4 regions of the Streptomyces lacaronensis genome follow, and region 3 is predicted to be linked to each of the others. Evidence: riboswitches for the same ligand, from Rfam matches in the RefSeq annotation. Region 3 holds a riboswitch; each other region holds the start of a gene.
What was found. A riboswitch is a leader RNA that binds a small molecule or an ion and turns the genes downstream of it on or off. The one in region 3 is predicted to bind cobalamin.
Positions count from the first base shown of each region.

Region 1: linked by a shared signal. The riboswitch ahead of ACMTAK_RS44075 (CbtB domain-containing protein) and the one ahead of ACMTAK_RS18695 (ribonucleoside-diphosphate reductase subunit alpha) in region 3 are both predicted to bind cobalamin.
Region 2: linked by a shared signal. The riboswitch ahead of ACMTAK_RS44435 (hypothetical protein) and the one ahead of ACMTAK_RS18695 (ribonucleoside-diphosphate reductase subunit alpha) in region 3 are both predicted to bind cobalamin.
Region 4: linked by a shared signal. The riboswitch ahead of ACMTAK_RS44290 (ABC transporter substrate-binding protein) and the one ahead of ACMTAK_RS18695 (ribonucleoside-diphosphate reductase subunit alpha) in region 3 are both predicted to bind cobalamin.

Region 1 is NZ_JBLHDK010000003.1:10,186,449-10,191,791, reverse strand. It holds gene ACMTAK_RS44090 (FAD-dependent monooxygenase) at 1-592, opposite strand, end outside; gene ACMTAK_RS44085 (TetR/AcrR family transcriptional regulator) at 722-1,372, shown strand; gene ACMTAK_RS44080 (CbtA family protein) at 1,494-2,255, opposite strand; gene ACMTAK_RS44075 (CbtB domain-containing protein) at 2,277-2,498, opposite strand; cobalamin riboswitch at 2,555-2,688, opposite strand; gene ACMTAK_RS44070 (MurR/RpiR family transcriptional regulator) at 2,757-3,656, opposite strand; gene ACMTAK_RS44065 (polysaccharide deacetylase family protein) at 3,750-4,637, shown strand; gene ACMTAK_RS44060 (polysaccharide deacetylase family protein) at 4,684-5,343, shown strand, end outside.
Region 2 is NZ_JBLHDK010000003.1:10,258,870-10,264,212, forward strand. It holds gene ACMTAK_RS44420 (Lrp/AsnC family transcriptional regulator) at 1-127, shown strand, start outside; gene ACMTAK_RS44425 (SDR family NAD(P)-dependent oxidoreductase) at 146-1,078, opposite strand; gene ACMTAK_RS44430 (helix-turn-helix transcriptional regulator) at 1,229-2,107, shown strand; gene ACMTAK_RS44435 (hypothetical protein) at 2,104-2,355, opposite strand; partial or broken gene ACMTAK_RS44440 (IS200/IS605 family accessory protein TnpB-related protein) at 2,327-2,590, shown strand; cobalamin riboswitch at 2,606-2,727, opposite strand; gene ACMTAK_RS44445 (hypothetical protein) at 2,851-3,060, opposite strand; gene ACMTAK_RS44450 (hypothetical protein) at 3,174-3,338, shown strand; gene ACMTAK_RS44455 (hypothetical protein) at 3,605-4,258, opposite strand; gene ACMTAK_RS44460 (molybdopterin-dependent oxidoreductase) at 4,571-5,053, shown strand; gene ACMTAK_RS44465 (putative RNA methyltransferase) at 5,093-5,343, opposite strand, start outside.
Region 3 is NZ_JBLHDK010000003.1:4,438,882-4,444,224, reverse strand. It holds gene ACMTAK_RS18695 (ribonucleoside-diphosphate reductase subunit alpha) at 1-2,398, opposite strand, end outside; cobalamin riboswitch at 2,701-2,861, opposite strand; gene ACMTAK_RS18690 (GNAT family N-acetyltransferase) at 2,972-3,478, opposite strand; gene ACMTAK_RS18685 (DUF7196 family protein) at 3,559-3,729, opposite strand; gene ACMTAK_RS18680 (hypothetical protein) at 3,771-4,058, opposite strand; gene ACMTAK_RS18675 (IPT/TIG domain-containing protein) at 4,552-5,343, shown strand, end outside.
Region 4 is NZ_JBLHDK010000003.1:10,228,682-10,234,024, reverse strand. It holds gene ACMTAK_RS44300 (ABC transporter ATP-binding protein) at 1-330, opposite strand, end outside; gene ACMTAK_RS44295 (FecCD family ABC transporter permease) at 357-1,370, opposite strand; gene ACMTAK_RS44290 (ABC transporter substrate-binding protein) at 1,427-2,467, opposite strand; cobalamin riboswitch at 2,528-2,741, opposite strand; gene ACMTAK_RS44285 (RNA polymerase sigma-70 factor) at 2,769-3,692, opposite strand; gene ACMTAK_RS44280 (carboxymuconolactone decarboxylase family protein) at 3,737-4,210, opposite strand; gene ACMTAK_RS44275 (DUF2165 domain-containing protein) at 4,619-5,158, shown strand; gene ACMTAK_RS44270 (serine/threonine-protein kinase) at 5,254-5,343, opposite strand, start outside.

The DNA of each region.
Region 1 (5,343 bases), 5.7 Mb from region 3:
CCATCCGCTTCGGCACCAGCGAGGACACCGCGGTCAGCCGGATGTCGGTCAGCACCGCCTGATGGGTCCCGGCCCGCCCGGGAAACGGCAGCTCAAGCAGTTTGCGCACCGTGCTGTGGCCACCGTCGCACGCCACCAGATAGCGCGCCCGCACCTCCAGGCCGTCCGCCGTCACGACCACGCCGTCCTCGTCCGACTCGACCTTCGAGACGGCGGCGGAGCGCAGAACCCGCGCGCCCGCGGCGATCGCCCGCTCCTCGAGCACCTCCTCGATCTTCCACTGAGGGATGCCGATCACGCCGTTGTGCCTGGTCTGCCAGGGGGTGCAGTCCAAGGGCACGGGCAGCAGCGCGAAGTTCCCGCCCACCGGGCCACGCGGGGTGGCCCGCCGCAGCATCGGCTCCAACAGCCCGCGCGACTCCAGCAGTTCGGCCGTACGGGGCTGGATGGCACCGCCCTTCACCTGCTCGATGCGCTGGTCCAGCTTCTCCAGCACCAGGGTCTCGGCCCCGGCCAGCGCCAGCTCGTACGCCAGCATCAGCCCGGTGGGGCCGGCGCCCGCGATGACGACGTCGGTCGCGCCCTCTGCCATCTCCATCGTCCCCGCCATCTCCGTCTTCTCCGTCTTCTCCGTCGGCACGGTCACCCCTCCTCGATTTCTCGCCTCGGACTACATGTATACCAGGTGCAGAAATCTCCTGAGGGCAACTGCTCTGCTACGGTGGTCGTCGTGGACGGCAAGCCAGGGCTACGGGAGCGGAAGAAGCAGCGGACCCACGCGGCGATCTCCGAGGCGGCGATCACGCTCTTCCTCGAACACGGCTTCAACCAGGTCTCGGTGGCCCAGGTGGCCGAGGCGGCCGAGGTGTCCAAGCGCACGCTCTTCGCCTACTTCCCGGCGAAGGAGGACCTCGTGGTGCACCGCCTCGCCGACCACGAGACCGAAAGTGCCCGCGTCGTACGGGCCCGCCCGCCCCGCACCACCCCGCTGACCGCACTGCGCGAGCACTTCTTCAAGGGCCTGCGCGAACGGGACCCGATCACCGGGCTCAACGACCATCCCCAGATCCTCGAGCTCACCCGGATGATCCTCGACACACCCTCGCTGGTGGCCCGGATGGAGCGGTTCAAGGCAGGTGCCGAACGCGCGCTCGCGGAAGCCCTGCGGGAGACGGCGGACACCCCGGAACTCACCGCGCGGCTGGCCGCCGTCCAAATCGTCGCGGTCCAGTGGTCGCTGGCACAGGACAACACCGCACGCGTGACGTACGGGGAGCCGGCCGACGAGCGCTACCCGGGTGCGGTGGCCGACGCGGAGCACGCGTTCGCGCTGCTGGAGAACGGACTGCGGCACCTGCCCCCGCGGAAGTGACTCCGGGCCGCCCCGCACGGGTGCCTCCGGGGCGCCAGGCTCTCAGCTCAGGCCGTCGGGTGGCCTCACAACGCGAGAGGGCCCCGGATTTCTCCGCGGGCCCTCGTGCGTCTCGGTGTGGTCAGTTCGGGGCGGCCGCCATCGCCCGGCTCTCCTCGGCCTTCCCGGGCTTGGGGTTCAGCATCCGCTCGGCGAGTTCGCCGAAGAGGAGGCCGAAGCCACCCCAGAGGATCAGCTGCATGGCGAGGGCGGACAGCCGGAACCGCCACAGGACGGTGGCCGGGAAGTCCGCCGGGACCTCGTTGATGACGGGCAGGAAGGCGAACGCCAGCCCGATGACGACAGCGAAGGCGGCCACCGCGGCGACGGTGGCGTACCAGGTGCCCAGCTTCGGGGCGAGCCGCTTGCCGAGGATGGTGGCGGCGATCGCCAGGAGCACGCTGAGCACCATCATCAGGAAGTACAGCGTCGTCCGCTTGCCGATGGTGTCGCCGTTGCCGACGGCGGGCGGGCTGGCCGGGTACTTCAGGAACGGCACGACATAGACCGCGAGCAGCGCGCAGCCGGACAGCAGCAGCGCGGTGGCCCGCGGGCTGAAGCGGCCGACGCGGCCGAGGGCGACGCAGTAGGCGAGGGCGGCGATGCCGCCGAACGCGATCCCGTAGATGAGCACACCGGTGGCCAGGCCCGCGGTGGACTGCAGACTACGGGAGACGATCTCGACCTCGTGCTCATGCGCGGGGGCGTGGGCCTCCTCGAAGCCGATCGCGCGGTCGACGTTCGGCTCACCGAGGAAATAAGCGGCGATCAGGGCGAGCACACCGGCGCCAAGACCGGCGAGCATGCCCCGCACCAGCAGGTTTCTCACTGTTGCGGAGTTCATGGGGGTGCGGCGTCCCTCGCGTCAGTGGCAGGGGAAGCCGAGCAGATGGCGGGCGTCATGCACCCACTCGTGGACACCCGAGCCGGAGACGACCGCGGTGGCGCCCTGCTCGGCGCCGACGAAGTACAGCAGGACCAGCATCAGGATGCCGAAGAAGACGGCCCAGGGAGCTATCGCCTTCAGCGGCAGCGTGGTGGGGAGGGCGGGAGTGGTGGCTGTCGGCTGCGCGACATGCTGCGCCATGACAGTGGCCTCCTAAGGGAGTTCGCGTCCCATCTCGGTGGTGCACAAGACGATGGCTGCGGGTCTGACTCACGGAACGTCCCCTTCGGATACGTCCGTTCACAGTGGCGCGACCGTGCCGGATTCCCACCGGCTTCCGTCAGACCATCGTCGATATCGCACCGACGGTACCGCGTGTCGGATGCCTGGCCAAGACCGGCCACCCGGTGAGACGCCTCTCTGGTACCAGGCCGCCGGCCCCGGCAGGACACACACGCATCACTCGTCGCGGCCGTAATGGGGGCTGTTGGGCGGCAGGAAGCGGCCCCGGAGGCGGGTCAGCAGCTCGGAGGTCTCCATCGCGCGCTCGCCCAACTGGGAGGCCACGGCCAGGGCCAGGGCATCGACCACGGCCAGCGAGCCGAGCGTCTCGCGGGTGGCCCCGGAGGCGGAGAGGGTGGCGAGGAGGGTGACGGCCACGCGGTCGCCGAGCGCCGGGCCGAGGGCGTCGGTGATCAGGACGACCGGGGCGCCCACCTCCTCGGCGTGGTCGATGATGACCTCGATCTCCTTGAAGAGCCGGGCCGGGGCGAAGATCACCACGACGTCGTCCGCCGAGAGCGGCACCAGCGCGTCCGGCAGCCTGAAGCCCATGTCCGCGGTGTGACGGGCCTTGAGCCCCAGCCGGTTGAGCCTCAGCGCGAGGTACTCGGCGATGATGCCGGACGGGCCGGCGCCGAAGGTCATGACCTCCTTGGCGGGCAGCAGCCGCTCCACGGCCGCGGCGAAGGCGTCGGCGCGCAGACTGCGCCGGGTCTCGTGGATGACCTCGGCGGCGTCCTCGAAGACCCGGTCCAGCAGTTCCTCGGTGGATCCGGCCATGTGCTCGACGCGGCTGCGCAGTCGCGCGGAGGGCCGCATCAAGGTGGCGAGTGACCGGGCCACGGCGTGCTTGAGACCGGTGAAGCCGCTGTAGCCGAGGGCCTTGGCGGTACGGACCACCGTGGCGTCACTGGTGCCGGTGAGCGCGCCGAGTTCGCTGGCGGAGGAGAAGCCCACCTCCTGCGGATGCTCTCTGAGGAACGCCGCGACCTTCTGCTCGGCGGGAGCGAGCCGCGGCCAGGCGGCCGCCACCCGCTGCTGGAGCGGCGCACCCTCCGGGATCTCCGCCATTTCCATGGGTTGCCCTCTCTTGACGTGCGTCCGTAGCGCATCCTACTTTCCTCGCGTCGCATTCACGACAAGTTCGTAGCAGATACTACGGAGCCTTCCATGACCACTTCCGCCACCCCGACGCCCGGCTACCGCCCCCGGCCTGGGGCGGTCGACCGCCCCCAGTGGCCGGGCGGCGCCCGCTGCGCCGTGATGCTGAGCTTCGACGTGGACGGCCCGGCGCTGCTGGCCAACCTCGGCCACGCCCCCGACATCTGGCGCTCGCCACGGCTGTTCTCGCTCGGCGCCTACGGCCCGCACCGGGGCACCCCCCGGATTCTCGACCTGCTGGCGGACTTCCCCGTCCCCGCCACCTTCTTCGTCCCCGGCTGGACCGGCGAGAGCTGGCCCGACCTGCTGAAGACCATCGCGGACCACGGCCATGAGCTGGGCCATCACGGCTATATGCACGAGCTGTACTACTCCAAGTCCATCGCCGAGCAGCGCGCGCTCATCGAGCGCAGCCAGGAGATCTTCCAGCGGGTGGCCGGCACCACGGCCGTGGGGTTCCGCACCCCCTCCGGTGACTTCCGCGCCGACAGCCCCCAGCTGCTGCGCGATCTCGGCTTCTCCTACTCCAGCTCCATGCGCGGCGACGACCGCCCGTACCGCTGGCGGATCGACGGGCGCGACACCGACCTCATCGAGATCCCCGCGCAGTGGGAGCTGGACGACTTCCCCCAGTTCGCCTACAACGACGTCCCGGCGGAGCCGCGCAGCCAGGACCGGATCGCCGGCACCGAACTCACCCTGGACAACTGGCGGCGGGAGTTCGACGGCTACTACCGCTACGGGCTCTGCTACGTCGTGATGATGCACCCGGAAGTCATGGGCAAGCCGAGCCGGGCGCTGCTGCTGCGCCGGCTGATCGAGCACATCCGCTCCCATGACGACGTGTGGTTCGCCACCGGAAGCCAGATCGCCCAGTGGTGGCGGACCCACCACTGAGCGGACCCACCACTGAGCGCCAGGGACGAGACGGAAGGAGAACGCGGTGAAGAGCGAGCAGGCGCGGCCCCGGCTGGAGGAGAACCCGCCCTGGCCGGACGGCGCCCGGTGCGCGGTCGTGGTGACGGTCAACCTCGACGCGGAGCTGTTCTGGCTGCGGCTGGACGAGTCCTGCCACGAGCGGCCCAAGACCCTGTCCATGGGCGAGTACGGCCCGAAGCGCGGTGCTCCCCGGATGCTCGACGCCCTCGACGCGGCCGATGTCCGCGCCAGCTGGATGATCCCGGCGACGGTGGCCGAGCGCTACCCCGGGACGGTGCGGGACGTGGCCGCCCGCGGCCATGAGATCGCCTCCCGCGGCGACGGCCTGGAGGACTACGCGACCCTTGACGCGGAAGGGCAGCGCCGCGCCATCGAGCGTTCCGCGCGGGTGCTGGAGGACATCTCCGGGCGGCGGCCCACCGGCTTCCGGCCGCCCTCCGCGGAGATCGGCGACGACACCGCCGGGGTGCTCGGCGAACTGGGCTTCACCTGGACCTCCCTGGCCCGGGGCGACGACCGGCCGACCCTGCTGCACCCGGCCGGCGGCCCCGGCGCCACCCCGCTGGTGGACGTTCCGGCCCACTGGGAGCTCAATGACTTCCCCCGCTTCATGTTCAACTACGGACCGGCCTACCCCGCCGGTCAGGTGCGGATCGCCGGATAC
Region 2 (5,343 bases), 5.8 Mb from region 3:
CCTGGTGCACGTCCGGGTGCGGGACATCGAGCATCTGCAGCAGGTCATCGACGGTCTGCGGCGCGTCGGCCTGGTCACCGGCACCAAGACGCTGATGGTGCTGGGCTCGTGGACACGCCACGCCTGACCCGGGGGCGCGCGCCGCTCAGACCGGGTGCGTCACGGTGAACCGCTCCACGGCGTCCCACAGTTCGCGCTCGCGCCGCGGGTCGTAGGACTCCTCCGACGACCGCGCCACCCGGGCGCGGTCGACGTAGGAGCCGGTCGGGGCCGGGGTCGTGCCCAGCACGACATCGGCGAGGTAGCGGCCCGCCGCGCCGCGGCCGGTGGCGAACGGCGTGAGGGCCATCACCGGCAGGACGCGCCGCATGGCGAAGCGGGAGAGCGGTCCGGCGTTGCGGGCGAGACCGGTGCCGGGGACGAAACCGGGGTTGTACGCGATGGCGTCGATCCCGGCCGGAAGCCTCCGCGCGTACTCGTGCACGAGGTAGATGGCGGCCAGCTTGCTCGTCGAGTACGCGGTGCGCCCGCCCGCCGTGCCGGACGGCTTCGGGAAGGCCCCCGGGCGGGCCAGGACATCGGGGGAGTGCCAGGCGGGGCCGGGCACCATGCCCATGTTGTGCTCGAAGTCCCCGAAGTGGGTGTCGCTGACCGTGATCACGATCCGGGCGGGCACGGCGAAGTGGTCCTGGAGCACCCGGACGAAGACGTGGTTGGCCAGTACGTTGATGGCGAAGGTGGCCTCGAACCCGTCGGGGGACTCGGTCAGCGCGTTGGTGTACTGCATGCCCGCGTTGCCCACGAAGCCGCGCAGCGGGGGCAGCTCACCGCGCTCCAGCCGGTCATGGATCTCGGTGGCGGCGGCGCGGACGCTCTGGAGCGAGCCGAGGTCCGCCGGGACGTACGAGACCGTACGCCCGCCCGTGGCGAGCTCTTCGGCGAGCCGGGCGCCGGAGGACGCGCGGGCCACGACGAGGAGATGCGCGTCGGGCGACCGGCGCACGATGTGCTCCGCGGCGACCCGCCCGATCCCGCGGCTCGCGCCCGTCATCACGATGGTGTGGTTCGTAGCGGGCATGGAAGGCTCCTTCACTGGTCGGCCGATGGCGCCCGGTCCGGGGCGGCGGCTCCACGTTCGCCGCCCCGGGCCACGCCGGCCAGTGCCGTCCCCGTCACTAGGACTGGCAGTACCCAGGCTCATCCGGCGCCGCGCGGCGAGAATGAACCCATGGCTTCCTCCCGCTCCGACTTCGCCGCGCTCCTGCGCGCCTGGCGCGACCGCCTCGCCCCGGCCGACGCCGGATTCGCCCCGAAGGCGAGCCGCCGCGCGCCGGGGCTGCGCCGCGAGGAACTCGCCGAACTGGCCGGGCTCTCCGTCGACTACATCCTGCGGCTGGAGCAGGGGCGCGCGAAGCACCCCTCGGACCAGGTCGTCGGCGCCCTCGCCCGCGCCCTCCAGCTGTCCCGCGCCGAACGCGACCAGCTGTACCGGAGCGCCGGGCTGCTGCCACCGCGGGACGGGACGGTCAGTGCCCATGTGCCCCCGGGCGTCCAACGGCTCGCGGCGCGCCTGGGCGACGTCCCGATCGGGGTGTTCACCGCCGACTGGACCCTGGTGTGGTGGAACGCCATGTGGAGCGCCCTGCACGGCGACCCCACCGTCCTCCCGGCCGACGAACGCAACCTCGCCCGCGCCCTGTTCGGCACCGGTGCCGCCCGCGACTCGGTGCTCCGGGTCCGGCCCGAGCGCGGACCCGACAGCTTCGAGACCTCGATCGTGGCCGACCTCAAGGACGCCGTCTCCCGCTACCCCGCCGACACCCGGCTCGCCCGCCTGGTGCGGGAACTACGGGCGGAGTCCGAGGTCTTCGCCCACCACTGGGCCACCCGGGCGACCGCCGCCCAGCACACCTCCGACCGCAAGACGATCCGGCATCCGGAGATCGGCGACATCCTGCTCGACTGCGATGTGCTCATCGTCGCCGGCGCGGATCTGCGCATGGTCACCTACACGGCGGCGACCGGAAGCAGCGACGCGGGCAAGCTGGACCTGCTGCGCGTCACAGGTCCCACACGGCCGTACCGCGCCCGTGACCGGTCCTGTTAAGGCCGCATGGGGTCGGCGTGGAGGCCCGGAGCGTCGGCATGGGAGCCGGGCAGGATCCGCGGTTCGATGTCCCGCTCGGCCGTCGTGTCGAGCGGGACGTGCAGCAGCGAGCAGGAGACGACCACATCGACCCGGTGCGCCAGGCCCAGCAGGGTGTCGAGCGTGGCCAGGGACTTCTCCAGGTCGTTGACCCGGACGTCGCGGCCGTTGAGGCAGCCCCAGCACTGGCAGAAACCCCTCACCAGCACCAACCGCACCACCACCCGCCACGACGCAGCCGCCGTGGCGATCGGCAGGCGCGCCCTGGGACACCCGATCCGGCGACGGACGGCACCGCCCCCACACGACCAGAGCGATCGTGTGGGGCATCGGACCGTCCAGGCCCGACCGGGCGCCCCGAGGCGTGAGGAACCCCGCCCGCGCGTCCCCGGACCACGGACACGATCCATGCGCGCCGGACGCGGAGCGAACGCGGGAGACCAGGGGGTACCTCCCAGCGGTAGCTGGGGGAGTGCTACTGGCCGTCGCTTCCCAGGCCCTTCTCACCGGGCCCAGTGCGTATGACGGCGGTTGTTCCCGCTCACCGCTGCGGGGCAGTCCCGGATTCCCACCGGGTTCCCTCTTGCGACGCCTCCCGCCTGGCGGACGGGGCGAACCAGCTGCGCCGGCCGGCCTAGGGCATGGGAAACCCCCGGCCGCGTCGGCCGGGGGTTCCGCTCCTCATGGCCTCGCGGAGCGGGGGGTCAGCACGCTCCGGAGTCCGACTCGCCCACCAGGTTGACCGGGACGGTGACAAAGGAGAACTGGTTGCTGGCGCATACGCCGGGGAAGGTCGTGCTGGTGGTGTTGTTGACGGTGGTGTCGGGGCCGTCCTCCGCGACGGCACCGGTCGCGCCGACGGCGAGGGACGCGGCGGTGAGAGCGAGCGTGGACAGAGCGGTCCGCATACGCATGGGAACTCCTTGCTGGGGATGAGCGGCCGGAAATGACCGGCTTCGCATGCATGGTGCCCCTTTGCCGGGCCGATCGCGGCCCAACGTCCCCCCAATGGGGTAACAGCCATCCGGTGTTGCTGTTCGCGGAAGCGGACCGGTGCGGTGCCCACGCGGCGGGCGATGGCGGCCACCGGCAGTTCGGTACCGACGAGGAGTTCATGGACGGCGGCCGCCGTCTCGACCTCCAGGAATCGGCGTACGCGGCGGAACGGGTGGTGCCACCCGCCGGGTTGTAGTGGTAGAGCTTGGCCGGGTCGGTGGCCTCGCGCGGCTCCCAGGTCCGCCCGGACCTCCATCCGCTTCGACCGCAATATGCGCTCGGTGGCGCGGGCGGATGCGGTGGCACGGGCGTACGCGGTGCCACCGCCCGCGCCGATGGCCGTTCCGATTCCGGCCAGTGTGGTGGTGACCACGACCGCTCTGCGGCCGGGCCGCCACTCCTCCGGCCGCCCCTCCTCCGTTTGGGGCAACGCGCCGCTCCTCCCTCGCCGGGGAAACGGGATCAGCCCACCCCGCCGTCGAGCAGCCAGTTGTAGCGCAGCCGCAGTGCCCGCTCCGTGCTGGCCGCCACGGTGACGAGTCCGACCACGGTGTTGCTCCATGCCGATAGCTGGATGGGCGAGGTGAAGGTCCCGACGTACTGGGCGACGCCCTCCGGATTCCGGGTGATCTGTTCGGCGAGCTGAAGGATCAGCAGAACCACACCGACGACCAGCACGATCACCGAGAGGAAACCGATACAGCGGCTCAGCGCGGGGTGCGACCGGTCGAAGCGCGCGCGGCGCCCCTCGGCGGAGGCGGGGTCCGGGATGAGCCGGAACTCGGCTCCCTCGGTGGTGACGTAGTGGCAGCGCTTGAGCCCGAAGCCGCTCGCCCTCACTTCGACGGTGCCGCCCCGGACGGGGAAGACGGCAGGGACTCTGGACTCGGCGTGATGCCTGCCATCGAGGTACAGGTGGGCCTTGACATAGCCGTCCGAGGTGTTCTGATGCTTGATGTCGACGGTGTAGACCGTCTGCCGGCCGTCGTCGTTCATCAGCCGGAGATGGAACAGCGCGCGGGTAAGCATCTGCCACCAGCGGAAACGCTTCAGCGCTCGCCCGTCCCCGGGCTTGACCCGCTGCACGGCCCGACGATGCCGCCACTCCTTGAACATGCCTCTGCTCCTGTTGCTTGCTCGGCCTCGCCGCGCAGGCGGTGTTCGACTGTCCCGGCACGGACACGAGTCTGTCCGTGCGGCCCGGCAGGCACATCAGCCCGGCGGCTCGCAGCGCCTTCGACCGAAGGCGGGGCGGTGAATGCGACCCTGGTCGAGGGCGCCTCGGCCCCGGTCTGCTGACCCTGTGGCAGATACCAGGGGAGTTGGCGATTATCCCTCGCATATGCGCGATCTTCGGCCTATCGGCATGGCATGTGCGTTTGCCTGGGATGGGTGTTCGGGTAACGCTCCTCCAGGAGGTGGTAGGCCGTGAGTGACTCCCTCGCAGCTGCCAGTACGGCCGCCGGTCCGATGGCGGAAGTCGCCCTCACCGGCGATCTGACCCGCCCCGCCCGGCTGACGGTGTCCGAGCTGCTCTCCTGGCCCCAGCACCGGGCGCGGGTGAGCTTCGACTGCGCCACCAGCGGCGTCCAGCACCACCGCTTCACCGGGCCGTTCCTGCATGACGTCCTGGTCGCCGCCGGTCCCGGCTTCGACCCCGCCCGGCGCAAGGACCGGCTGCGCTTCCTGATCGCCGTACGCGGTGCGGACGGCCACCGCGCGCTGCTGTCCTGGGCCGAGATCGACCCGGACTTCGGCCGTGCCCCCGTGCTGCTCGCGGTCACCATCGACGACACCCCGCTCGACCGCGCGGGCCCCCAGCTCGTCCTGCCCCAGGACCGCTGCGGCGCCCGGTACATCAGCGGTATCGAGGCGATCCGGGTGGACGGCGGATACACCGTCTGGACGTGATGGCCCCTGGCGGAGCCCGGTGGCGGCCGGGGCCCGGTGTCAGACCAGCGGGCGGTACGCGGTGAGCGTGACGGAGAGCGTCACATCGCAGGGCTCGGGCAGCCGCGCGATGCGCTCCTCCAGCCGCTCGCTCTGCTGATGCCAGGCGTTGGGACCCATCCCGACCAGCTGCGGCAGTGCCTTGTGGTCCAGTGTCATGGTGCTCCGCGACCGCTCGCGGGCCACCTCGGTGAAGTGCGCCGAGAGCCGGTCCGCCAGGCGCTCGTCCTTCTGCTCGCCGACCCGCAGCA
Region 3 (5,343 bases):
GGTTTTCCAGGGAGCAGGCGATCGTGTCGGCCTCGGCCGGGGCCTGCTGGACGGGGACAGTGGGGGTGGGGGTGGGGGTGGGCGTGGCGGCCGCGGCGGCGCCGCCCCGGGCGCTCTGGGCGATCCGGGTGGCCGGACGCGAGCGCAGGTAGTACGTGGTCTTGATGCCGCGCTTCCAGGCGTACGCGTACATCGAGCTGAGCTTGCCGATGGTCGGCGAGGCCATGAAGAGGTTCAGCGACTGGCTCTGGTCGAGGTACGGGGTGCGGGCCGCCGCCATGTCGATCAGGGCGCGCTGCGGGACCTCCCACGCGGTGCGGTACAGCTCCCGTACGTCCGCGGGCACCCAGGAGAAGTCCTGGACCGAGCCATTGGACTCGCGCAGCGCCTCACGGGTCTGGGCGTCCCAGACGCCCAGCTTCTTGAGGTCGTCCACCAGATAGGAGTTGACCTGGAGGAACTCCCCGCTGAGCGTTTCGCGCTTGAAGAGGTTGGAGACCTGCGGCTCGATGCACTCGTAGACGCCCGCGATGGAGGCGATGGTCGCGGTCGGCGCGATCGCCAGCAGCAGCGAGTTCCGCATCCCGGACTTCGCCATCCGCGCGCGCAGCGCCTGCCAGCGCTCCGGCCAGGTGGCCACCGCGTCCGGGTAGTGGTCCGGGTGCAGCACACCGCGCGCGGTGCGGGTCTCGGCCCAGGCGGGGTGCGGGCCGTGGCGCTCGGCCAGCTCGCAGGACGCCTCGTACGCGGCGAGCATGATGCGCTCGGAGATCCGCGTGGAGAGCGCCGTGGCCTCGGGCGAGTCGAACGGCAGCCGCAGCCGGAAGAAGACGTCCTGGAGCCCCATGAGGCCCAGACCCACCGGGCGCCAGCGGGAGTTGGAGGCCCCGGCCTCCTCCGTGGGGTAGAAGTTGATGTCCACCACACGGTCGAGGAAGGTCACGGCGGTGTGGACGGTGGCGTCCAGGCGCTCCCAGTCCAGCTGCCCGTCCTCGCCCAGGTGCGCGGCGAGGTTGATCGATCCGAGGTTGCACACGGCGGTCTCGCCGTCGTCGGTGACCTCCAGGATCTCGGTGCAGAGGTTGGAGGAGTGGACGACCCTGCCGGGTTCGGCGGTCTGGTTGGCGGTGCGGTTGGCGGCGTCCTTGAACGTCATCCAGCCGTTGCCGGTCTGCGCGAGGGTGCGCATCATCCGGGCGTACAGCTGGCGCGCCGGGACCTGCTTGACGGCCTTCCCCTCGGCCTCGGCCCTGCGGTACGCGGCGTCGAACTCCTCGCCCCACAGGTCCACCAGATCGGGCGCGTCGGCCGGGGAGAACAGCGACCAGTCGGCGTCCGCCTCGACCCGGCGCATGAACTCGTCCGGGATCCAGTGGGCGATGTTGAGGTTGTGGGTGCGGCGGGCGTCCTCGCCGGTGTTGTCCCGCAGCTCCAGGAACTCCTCGAGGTCCGCGTGCCAGGTCTCCAGGTAGACACAGGCCGCGCCCTTGCGCCGGCCGCCCTGGTTGACGGCGGCCACCGAGGCGTCGAGCGTGCGCAGGAACGGCACGATGCCGTTGGAGTGCCCGTTGGTGCCCCGGATCAGCGAACCGCGCGCCCGGATGCGGGAGTAGGACAGGCCGATGCCGCCCGCGTGCTTCGACAGCCGCGCCACCTGGTGGTAGCGGTTGTAGATCGAGTCCAGCTCGTCCAGCGGGGAGTCCAGCAGATAGCAGGACGACATCTGCGGATGCCGGGTGCCGGAGTTGAACAGCGTGGGGGAGCTGGGCAGATACGACAGCGTGCTGGTCAGCCGGTAGAGCTCGGCCACGTCCTCCAGCGCCCGCTCCGAGTGGTCCTCGGCGAGCCCGCAGGCCACGCGCAGCAGGAAGTGCTGCGGGGTCTCGATCACCTGACGGGTGAGGGGGTGGCGCAGCAGATAGCGGCTGTAGAGGGTGCGCAGCCCGAAGTACCCGAAGCGGTTGTCGGCGCCGTCGGCCAGCGCCCGCTCCACCAGCGCGTCCAGCCGCTCGGCGTGGGCGGCGGCGAACTCCGCGGTGGAGTCGGCGAGCAGGCCCTCGCGATGGCCCACCCGGACGGAGGCCGAGAAGGAGACCGCGCCCTGCCCGGCCGCCTCCTCCGTGATGGTCAGCGCCAGCAGCCGCGCCGCGAGCCGCGAGTACTCCGGCTCCTCGGCGATCAGTCCGGCCGCCGCCTCGGTCGCGAGGGCACGCAACTCCGCCTCGTCCGAACCGGGATGACGGCCGCGCAGGGCGGCGGCCGCGACCTTGCCGGGATCGGTGGCGGGCAGATCGGCGGTGAGTCCGGTGAGAGTCCGTAGCAGGGCGGTCCCGGGCGCGTCGTCCGCTGCCTGAGAAGCCGCCTGCGCTGAAACCGGATCGGCGGGCGCGATGGTCACTGAGGTGCTCTCCTTCGCTCGGTCAGGGCCTGTCCGGAGCTGTGATCTGGGCTCAGGGAGCGGGGCGTGGTGCGTGCGATCGCAAGGCGCCGGAAGGCCCTCGTAGCGGAGCTACTAGGGCGTTTCGGCAACCTCCGCGAGCGTGCGTACCACGCCCCGCGAGCCCAGATCACAACTCCGGACAGGCCCTGAGGCCGCCAGGGGTGGTGCGATGGGCGCGTACGGGCATGCCGATGCCGCACTCCTCGTACGCCGGGCACACCACGCAGCGTCCATCGGCCCAACCCTCGGGGCCGGGGGACGTGTTCACAGGGCCGTCGGCAGGTGCTCGGACTCACGGGCACGCCGAAATGAGCGCACACGTACACCGTTGCGGGACAGTTCCGGATTCCCACCGGATTCCCCTGCGGTGACAGCGAGGACGAGCATACATCTTGTGTCGGCCGACGCACGCACCCCCATATCTTGTGTCGGAGCTGCGGAGTTTCGCATGAATGTGCTAATGCGTTCCGAAGGTGGCCCGTGACCTGGGGCGCGGGTCAGGCCATCACCTGGGGCGTGCGGCGCGGGGCGTCACAGCTCCACGGTGAAGGCCAAGAGGGTGAGGTCCGTCCCCGGCAGGGGCCCCCAGTCGCGCTCCGGGGCACGGGTGAAGCCCAGCCGCTCGTACAGGCGGTGGGCGGCGGTCATCGAGTGCTGGCTGCTGATCACTATGCGCCGCAGGCCCAGTGCGCGGGCCCGGTCAAGGCAGGCTCGCACAAGCGCTTCGGCGGCGCCGCGTCGGCGCGATTCGGGGCGGACGGCCAGCATCCGGAACTCGCCCTCGCCGGGGCGGGCCAGCTCCGCGTACGCCCCGCCGTGCACGGCGAACGCCACGGCGCCCAGCACCTCGTCGCTCGCCGCGTCCGCCGCGACCAGCAGCTCGGACTCGGCGGCCCGGCGGCGGGCGTCGCGCAGGGTGGCGAGATAAGGATCACTGTCCCCGAAGTCCAGGAGTCCGTCCCCCAGATACACCTGCGCGGTGAGCTCTCCGATTGCGTCCAGTTCCTCGTCCCGTGCGCGCCTGATCGTGATGTCCATGCCCGCAGTCTGCCGCAGGCCACTGACAGCCGGGTCGCCGGGCGCGGGGTGTGGGGGGTGTGGGGTGTGGGTCCTCGGTGTCACCGGGTGACGGCGGTGATCACTCCGGTGGAGCCCGCGCGCTTGTTGGCGGCGTCGGCTTCCTGGTGGGTGACGTAGCGCCGGACCGTGCCGTCCGGCAGCGTCAGCTCATAGACGACAACGGGTTGAGGCGGCCATTGAGCCGCTGTTCCGCCGCAGTTGCAGGCCATGGTTGCCCTTCCTTTCCCTCGGGTCGTTGTGGGGCGGTGGGTCAGTCCAGCCATCGCGAGGCGACACCGGCCAGGTAGGAGAGCGTCAGGGCGGTGGCCGGGAGGTGGAACCACGCGGTGGTGTGCAGCAAGGAGGCGTAGACGGCGATGGCGGCGGCCACCCATGTGCTGGTGCACCAGCCGCAGTTGACCAGGTAGGAGGCGCGGGAGTCGTCGCCGAAGCGGTCGGCGACCCAGATCCTGAACCCCGCCGCCAGGGTGTCCTTGGTGATGAAGCGGGTGATCCGGCAGGTGGTGCCGAGGGCGAGAAGGAACGCGGCGAGGCTCATCGGATCGTTTCCTCCCCGGGTGGTCATACGGGGGTCGGCACGGCCGATGTCACTGCTGGGTCGGCACTGCCGATGTCACTCATTAGAGGCATGACGGGCGACGCCAAGCCATACCCCTTGGCACGCATTCGCCCGAATAGCCGAGCGCTTGTCATACAAGCTCGGCGCCACGCGCGCCCTCATGCGCCAAACGAGTGATGGACGCCGTGAGGCCTTGAGCGAGGCCGAGGGGCGTGGGTAACTGGGAACGTGGCCGCCGTGGCTGCCCCATACCTCATCGGCCACTCCAGGAGCTGGGCGTCCGCCCATGACTCCGATCTCATCCGCGCACCGCTCCCGCGCCCCGACCGGCCGCCCGTGGCTCATCCGTTGCTCCGGTGCGGCCTGTCCCGGCCGCGCGGTGACGACGAGGCGTTGACCGGCGGTGTGTGCCCACGCCGGTCGGCATGCCGTCGGCGCACATCACCCGAACCCCTCCCCGGGAGGACCGACCATGACCTCGACCGCTCTCGCGACCGCCGCCACCAACGCCGCCGCCGCGGGCTATTGGCCGCCGTCGGGACCGCCGACGCTGCTCGCCGTGGTGCCCGACTCGGGCCCCGCCGCCGGTGGCAACTACGTCCGGCTGTTCGGGCAGAACCTGCGCGGCGTCACCAGCGTGTCCTTCGGCGGCACGCCCGCCACCATCGTCTACCAGGACAACCCCGGCGTTGCCGGCGGTGGTGGCTGGGGTGGCGGTGGCGGCGGCTGGGGTGGCGGAGGTGGCTGGCCCGGAGGCGGCGGCAACCCCGGCTACGACGGCATCGTGGTGATAGCCCCGCCGCACGCGCCCGGTACCGTCCAGATCACCGTCACCACCGCCGCCGGGACCAGCAACGGCCTGCCGTACACCTACGTGGCACCGGCCCCGCCCGCCGCCGTCGCCATCACCCCGACCGTGGGCCCGACCACCGGCGGCACCGTGTACGTGATCACGGGCACCAATCTGACCGGGGTCACCGGCGTCACCTTCGGCGGAAGCCCCTCGGCCATCCTGGCCATCAACCCCGCCGGGACCAGCCTGATCGGCATCACCCCGGCGGGCCCGCCCGCGGGCGGCAATGTCACCGTGACCCTCACCGGCCCCGGCGGCAGCGGCAACGTGCCCGGTGGCTTCACCTACTTCGTCGCGCCGCCGGCACCGGCGCCCGTGGCCATCACGCCCGCCACCGGACCCGCCACCGGCGGCACCGCGTTCACCATCACCGGCACCAGCCTCGGTGGTGTGCTGGCCGTGCTGTTCAAC
Region 4 (5,343 bases), 5.8 Mb from region 3:
GCCGAGGCCCACCACCTCGCGGACGGTCAGTTCGGTCTGGGTGTGGGCGTGCTGTTCGACGGTGGCGATACGGCGGGCCGTGGCACGGCGGCCGACTTGTGGCAGGGCACGGCCGTCCAGGGTGACCACTCCGGCGGAGGGCGCGAGGATCCCGGCGAGCAGCCGCAACAGGGTTGACTTCCCGGAGCCGTTGGGGCCGAGCAGGCCCACCGTCTCGCCGGGGCGCAGGGTGAGGGTGACGCCGTCGACGATCAGCCGGCCGTCGGTGCGGCGGCTGACGCGGTCCGCGCGGAGCCCGGACGCCGCTTCCGGAGTGGCGGCGGACTCCATGCCGGGGGTTTCCGCTGTGGAGTCGGTCATGTCTTCCTCCGGCCGCGGTAGAGCACGGCGACGAAGGCCGGTACGCCGATGAGGGACGTCACCACGCCCACCGGGACCTCCTGGGGGTCGATGACGGTGCGGGCGGCGGTGTCCACCCACACCAGGAAGACGGCCCCGGCCAGTGCGGTGACCGGCAGCAGACGGGCGTGGCCGGAGCCGGTGAGGGCGCGGGTGGCATGCGGGAGGACCAGGCCGACGAAGCCGATGGCCCCGGCGGAGCTGACCAGGGTCGCGGTGAGCAGCGCGGTCGCGCACAGCAGGACGAGCCGGGTACGGGCCACCCGGACACCGAGCGCCGCCGCGGCCTCCTCCCCGAAGGCGAACGCGTCCAGGGTGCGGGCGTGGCCGAGACAGACCACGAGGACGGCGGCCAGGACGCCGGCACACAGCAGTACATCGCCCCATCCGGCGCCGGTGAGCGAGCCGAGGAGCCAGAACAGCACGGCCCGGGTGGTGTCGGCGTCCGCGGAGGTGAGGACGATGAACGAGGTCAGCGCGGAGAACAGCTGCATGGCGGCCACTCCGGACAGCACCACGCGGTCGGTGCTGCCGCCGAGGCTGTGGCTGAGTACCAGCACCAGGCCGAACGACAGCAACGCACCGGTGAACGCGCCCGCCGACAGGGACACGGCCCCGCCGCCCACGCCGAGCACGACCACGGTGACGGCGCCCGTGGAGGCACCCGAGGACACCCCGAGCACGAAGGGATCGGCCAGTGGATTGCGCAGCAGGGACTGCATCACGGCCCCGCAGAGGGCCAGACCCGCCCCGCACACCGCGGCGAGCAGTGTGCGCGGCATGCGCAGGTTCCACACGATGCCATCCCGAAGCGGCGGCAAGGTGCTCTCCCCCAGGCCCAGATGGGCGGTGACCGCCGCCCATACGTCGGCGGTGGAGATGTCGGCCGGGCCGGTGGTCACGGCGAACGCGACCGACGCGAGCAGCGCGGCCGGCCCGCCCGCGACCAGCAGCAGGAGGCGGGTGCTCAGGAGGCGGGTGCTCAGGAGGCGGGTACCCGCGCGGCGGGTGCTCACCTTTCGAGTACTCACTTGGCGAGCCCGAAGTCGCGCAGCCCGGCGGCGACCTGCTCCACCCCTTCGACCGTACGGAGGGACGGGTTCATGGCCTGCCCGCTCAGCAGGATGTACCGCTTCTTCCGCACGGCGGTGAGATCGCGGGTGGCGGCGTTGGTCTCGAGGAAGCGCGTCTTGGCCCTGGCGGTCTCCGCGGTCTGCTGCCTGCGCGTGAGGTCGCCGAGGACGATGACGTCCGGGTCGCGGTCGGCCACGGTCTCCCAGTTGATCTGCGGCCACTCGTCGTGGGTGTCGGAGAAGGCGTTCTCCGCCCCGACGGCCCGGGTGATGGCACCCGGCGCGCCACAGCAGCCGGCGAGGTACGGCGACTGGGAGTTGGCGAACCAGTACATGAGGGAGACACCGGAGGCGTCCACTCCCTCCGTGGCCCTGCGGACGCGCTCCTTCAGCCGCGCGACGAGCCTCTCACCGCGCTCGTCGACACCGAACGCGTGGGCAAGGTCGCTTATTTCGCCGTACACCGCATCAAGCGTGAGGGGCTTGCCGCGGGAGCCGTCGCCACCGCTGTCGGCGTCCCTGCCCGCCGCGCAGTCGGACGGCGAGACATACGTGGGCACGCCCAGCTTCTCGAACTGCTCGCGGGTGGCCACGCCGCCCTTGCCGAGGGTGGAGACGAACGAGGCGGTGACGAAGTCGGGTTCGGCGTCCAGGGACTTCTCGAAGGACGGCGCGTTGTCGGCCAGACGGGGCACCGTGGCATTGGCCTTCTCCAGGCCCTTCATCACCGGGTCGGTCCAGGTGGCGGTGGCTGCCATGCGGTCGGCGAGGCCGAGCGAGAGCAGGATCTCCGTGCTGCCCTGGTTGAGCGACAGGGCCCGCTTCGGGGCGGACTTCAAGGTGACCTTGTGGCCGCAGTTGTCGATCGTGCGCGGATAGCCCGCACCGGCGGGCCTTCCGGCGCCGGCGTCGTCATGGCCGGAGCCACCGCACGCGGTGAGCAGAAGAGCGGGGGCGAGCAGGAACGCCGCGGTACGGCGGGCGGAGCGGAGCACGGGCAGCCTCGGTGGTCGGGGCTCGTACGCGGAGCCTGGCCTACGGACGTCCTCCGCACACCGGGCGCGGAGGTGCCAGCAGGTCTTCGGACTCGGGCTCGTCCGGACGGGGCCCCTTCCCGGTGCTCGTTCGCGACGGCCCCACGGCCGCCGCGGACTCCTCCCAGTGGTGTCACATGCCCCGCCCGTCCCCCTCACCGCTGCGCGTCAGTTCCGGATTCGCACCGGATTCCCTGGCCTCGGATGTGGCACGACTGGCTCCCCGAGACTACCAAGAGCGTCGAGCCGCCACGTCCCACGGTCAGTTCGGCCGCCGACGGGCCCGCTTCACCTCTCGGTCCACGGCCCAGGCGTCGCCGACCGGCCCGAGGTGGCCGAGCTTGTCGGGGTTGACCACCGTGCGGATGGTCTGGATCTGCCCGTCGAGCACATCGAGGGCCAGGGTGTGGAGCACCTTGCCGTCCCGGTCGCGGACGATCGCGCCGGGCTGGCCGTTGACCTCGTGCGGCTCCAACGACACATCGATCCGCAGCAGCCAGGGGAAGACACCGCCCAGCAACCGCGCCACGTTCTCCGCGCCCATGACGGCCCTGGCCAGCTGCGGGGCCTTGCCGCCACCGTCCCCGACCAGCCGCACATCGGCGGCCAGCAGCTTCCGCAGCCCGCCCACGTCGCCGTCCTTCAGCGCGTCGAAGAACCGGGTGGCCAGCTCCTGCCGCTCCTGCCGGTCCGCCGCGAACCGGGGCCGTCCGGCCCGCATGTGGCGCCGCGCCCGCACCAGCAGCTGCCGGCATGCCGTCTCCGACCGTTCCACCGCCGTGGCGATCTCGTCGAATCCGAAGCCGAACACCTCCCGCAGTACGAACACCGCCCGCTCCAGCGGGCTGAGCCGCTCCAGGAGCAGCAGCGCCGCCATCGACACCGAGTCGGCCAGCTCCACCGCCCGGGCCGGATCCTGGTACGGGTCGCTGAGCAGCGGCTCGGGGAACCACGGGCCCACGTATTCCTCCCGTCGCACCCGCGCGGAGCGCAGCACGTCGATCGAGACGCGGGTCACCGTGGCCGACAGATATGCCTTGGTGGACGTGGGCCGGGTGGCCGAGCCGTCGAAGCGCAGCCATGTGTCCTGCACCGCGTCCTCGGCCTCGCTCACACTGCCCAGGATCCGGTAGGCGATCGAGAACAGCAGTGGCCGCAGCTCCTCGAACTCCTCGACCTCGCTCACGCCGATTCCCCCCCTCAACGACCGGCCGGCCGGACTGGCACCGATCAATGGAACTGCCCGACCCGGTAGTCGCCCGCCGGCTGCTGGGTGATGACATTCAACCGGTTCGCCATATTCATGAAGGAGACCAGGATCACCAGGGCGGTGAGCTGCTCCGCGTCGTAGTGCTTGGCGGCGTTCGCCCACACCTCGTCGCCGACGCCACCGGCCGCGTCCGCGACCCGGGTCCCCTCTTCCGCCAGCTCCAGCGCGGCACGCTCGGCGTCGGTGAAGACAGTGGCCTCCCGCCACGCCGCCACCAGGTTGAGCCGCACGGCGGTCTCACCGGCCGCGGCGGCCTCCTTGGTGTGCATGTCGAGGCAGACGGCGCAGCCGTTGATCTGGCTCACGCGCAGCGCCACCAGCTCCTGCGTGGCGGGCGGCAGCGGCGAGTCCTTGACCGCCTTGCCCGCCGCCATGACGGGCTTGAGGACCTTGCCCGCGGTGGGGCTGGCGGAGTAGTTCAGTCGCGCGTCCATGGTGTGCTCCTCCGTGGTTGTCAGTGGCTACACCCCCGAGACGAGGCAGCCCGGTCCCCTGTGACATGGACGGATGTGACCTGCGTCTCCCCGCCACCGGGCCCGCTGAGCCGAACGGGTGACTTCTCTCGCTTTCCTTGTCACCGCCCTGCGATTTTGCGTTGCTGGGGTTCGGGGCGTGGCGGTCCCGCCGTCCGGCGAGATCGCCACCCCCGACCTCACAGCGTCCTCGCCTCGCTGACCTTCACCGGCTGACGCTCCGGCAAAGACCACGTCGCGCCCTCCGGGACCTCCGCCCGGAGGGCACAACAGCGCATCACCTACGGCGTCCATGACCGCTGTGATCCAGACAGTTGTACGCTACGGCTCGGTCCGATCAACCGAATACAACGGGGAGACAGAGTCATCGTGAGCGAGCGCACCGGCAGAATACGTTCCCCTCGTACCTACTCCGCCGTATCGGGGGTGCTCACCGGGACGATCGCCCTCTACATCGCGCTTGTCGCCCTCGGCAACATCACCGACTTCGACTCCAATCAGCAATTCGTCCGCCATGTCCTGGCGATGGACACCACGTTCAAGGACGACGACCTGATGTGGCGGGCCATCAAGTCCACCGCGCTCCAGGACACCGCCTACGTCGCCATCATCGTCTGGGAGAGCGTCGCCGCCCTGGTCCTCCTCGCCGCGACGGCCATGTGGGGCGTGGGACTGCGCGGAGGCAGCGTCCGCCGCGCCCGCCAGGCCAGCACCGTGGGGCTGTTGATGCTGATGCTGCTGTTCGGCGCCGGGTTCATCGCCATCGGTGGCGAGTGGTTCGCCATGTGGCAGTCCAAGCAGTGGAACGGGCTGGAGGCCGCCACCCGCGTCTTCCTGATCTCCGGGATCGTGCTGCTGCTCATTCATCTGCTCGCGACCGAGCGGACCGGGCCCGACTCCACGGACTGACCGGAACTCCACAGGCTCGAAAGCGACAACGGACTCGTCGTCGCCGCGGACTCACACGGGCCGGCGGCTCAGGCAGGCGGCCCCACGGCGGCAGTTCAGGCAGGTGGCAGCGCGGCGGCGGCCGACCCGGCAAGGTCGGTCGCCAGTTCGCAGGGCCGTCCCTTGCGGCCCGCCCCCTTGAGGAC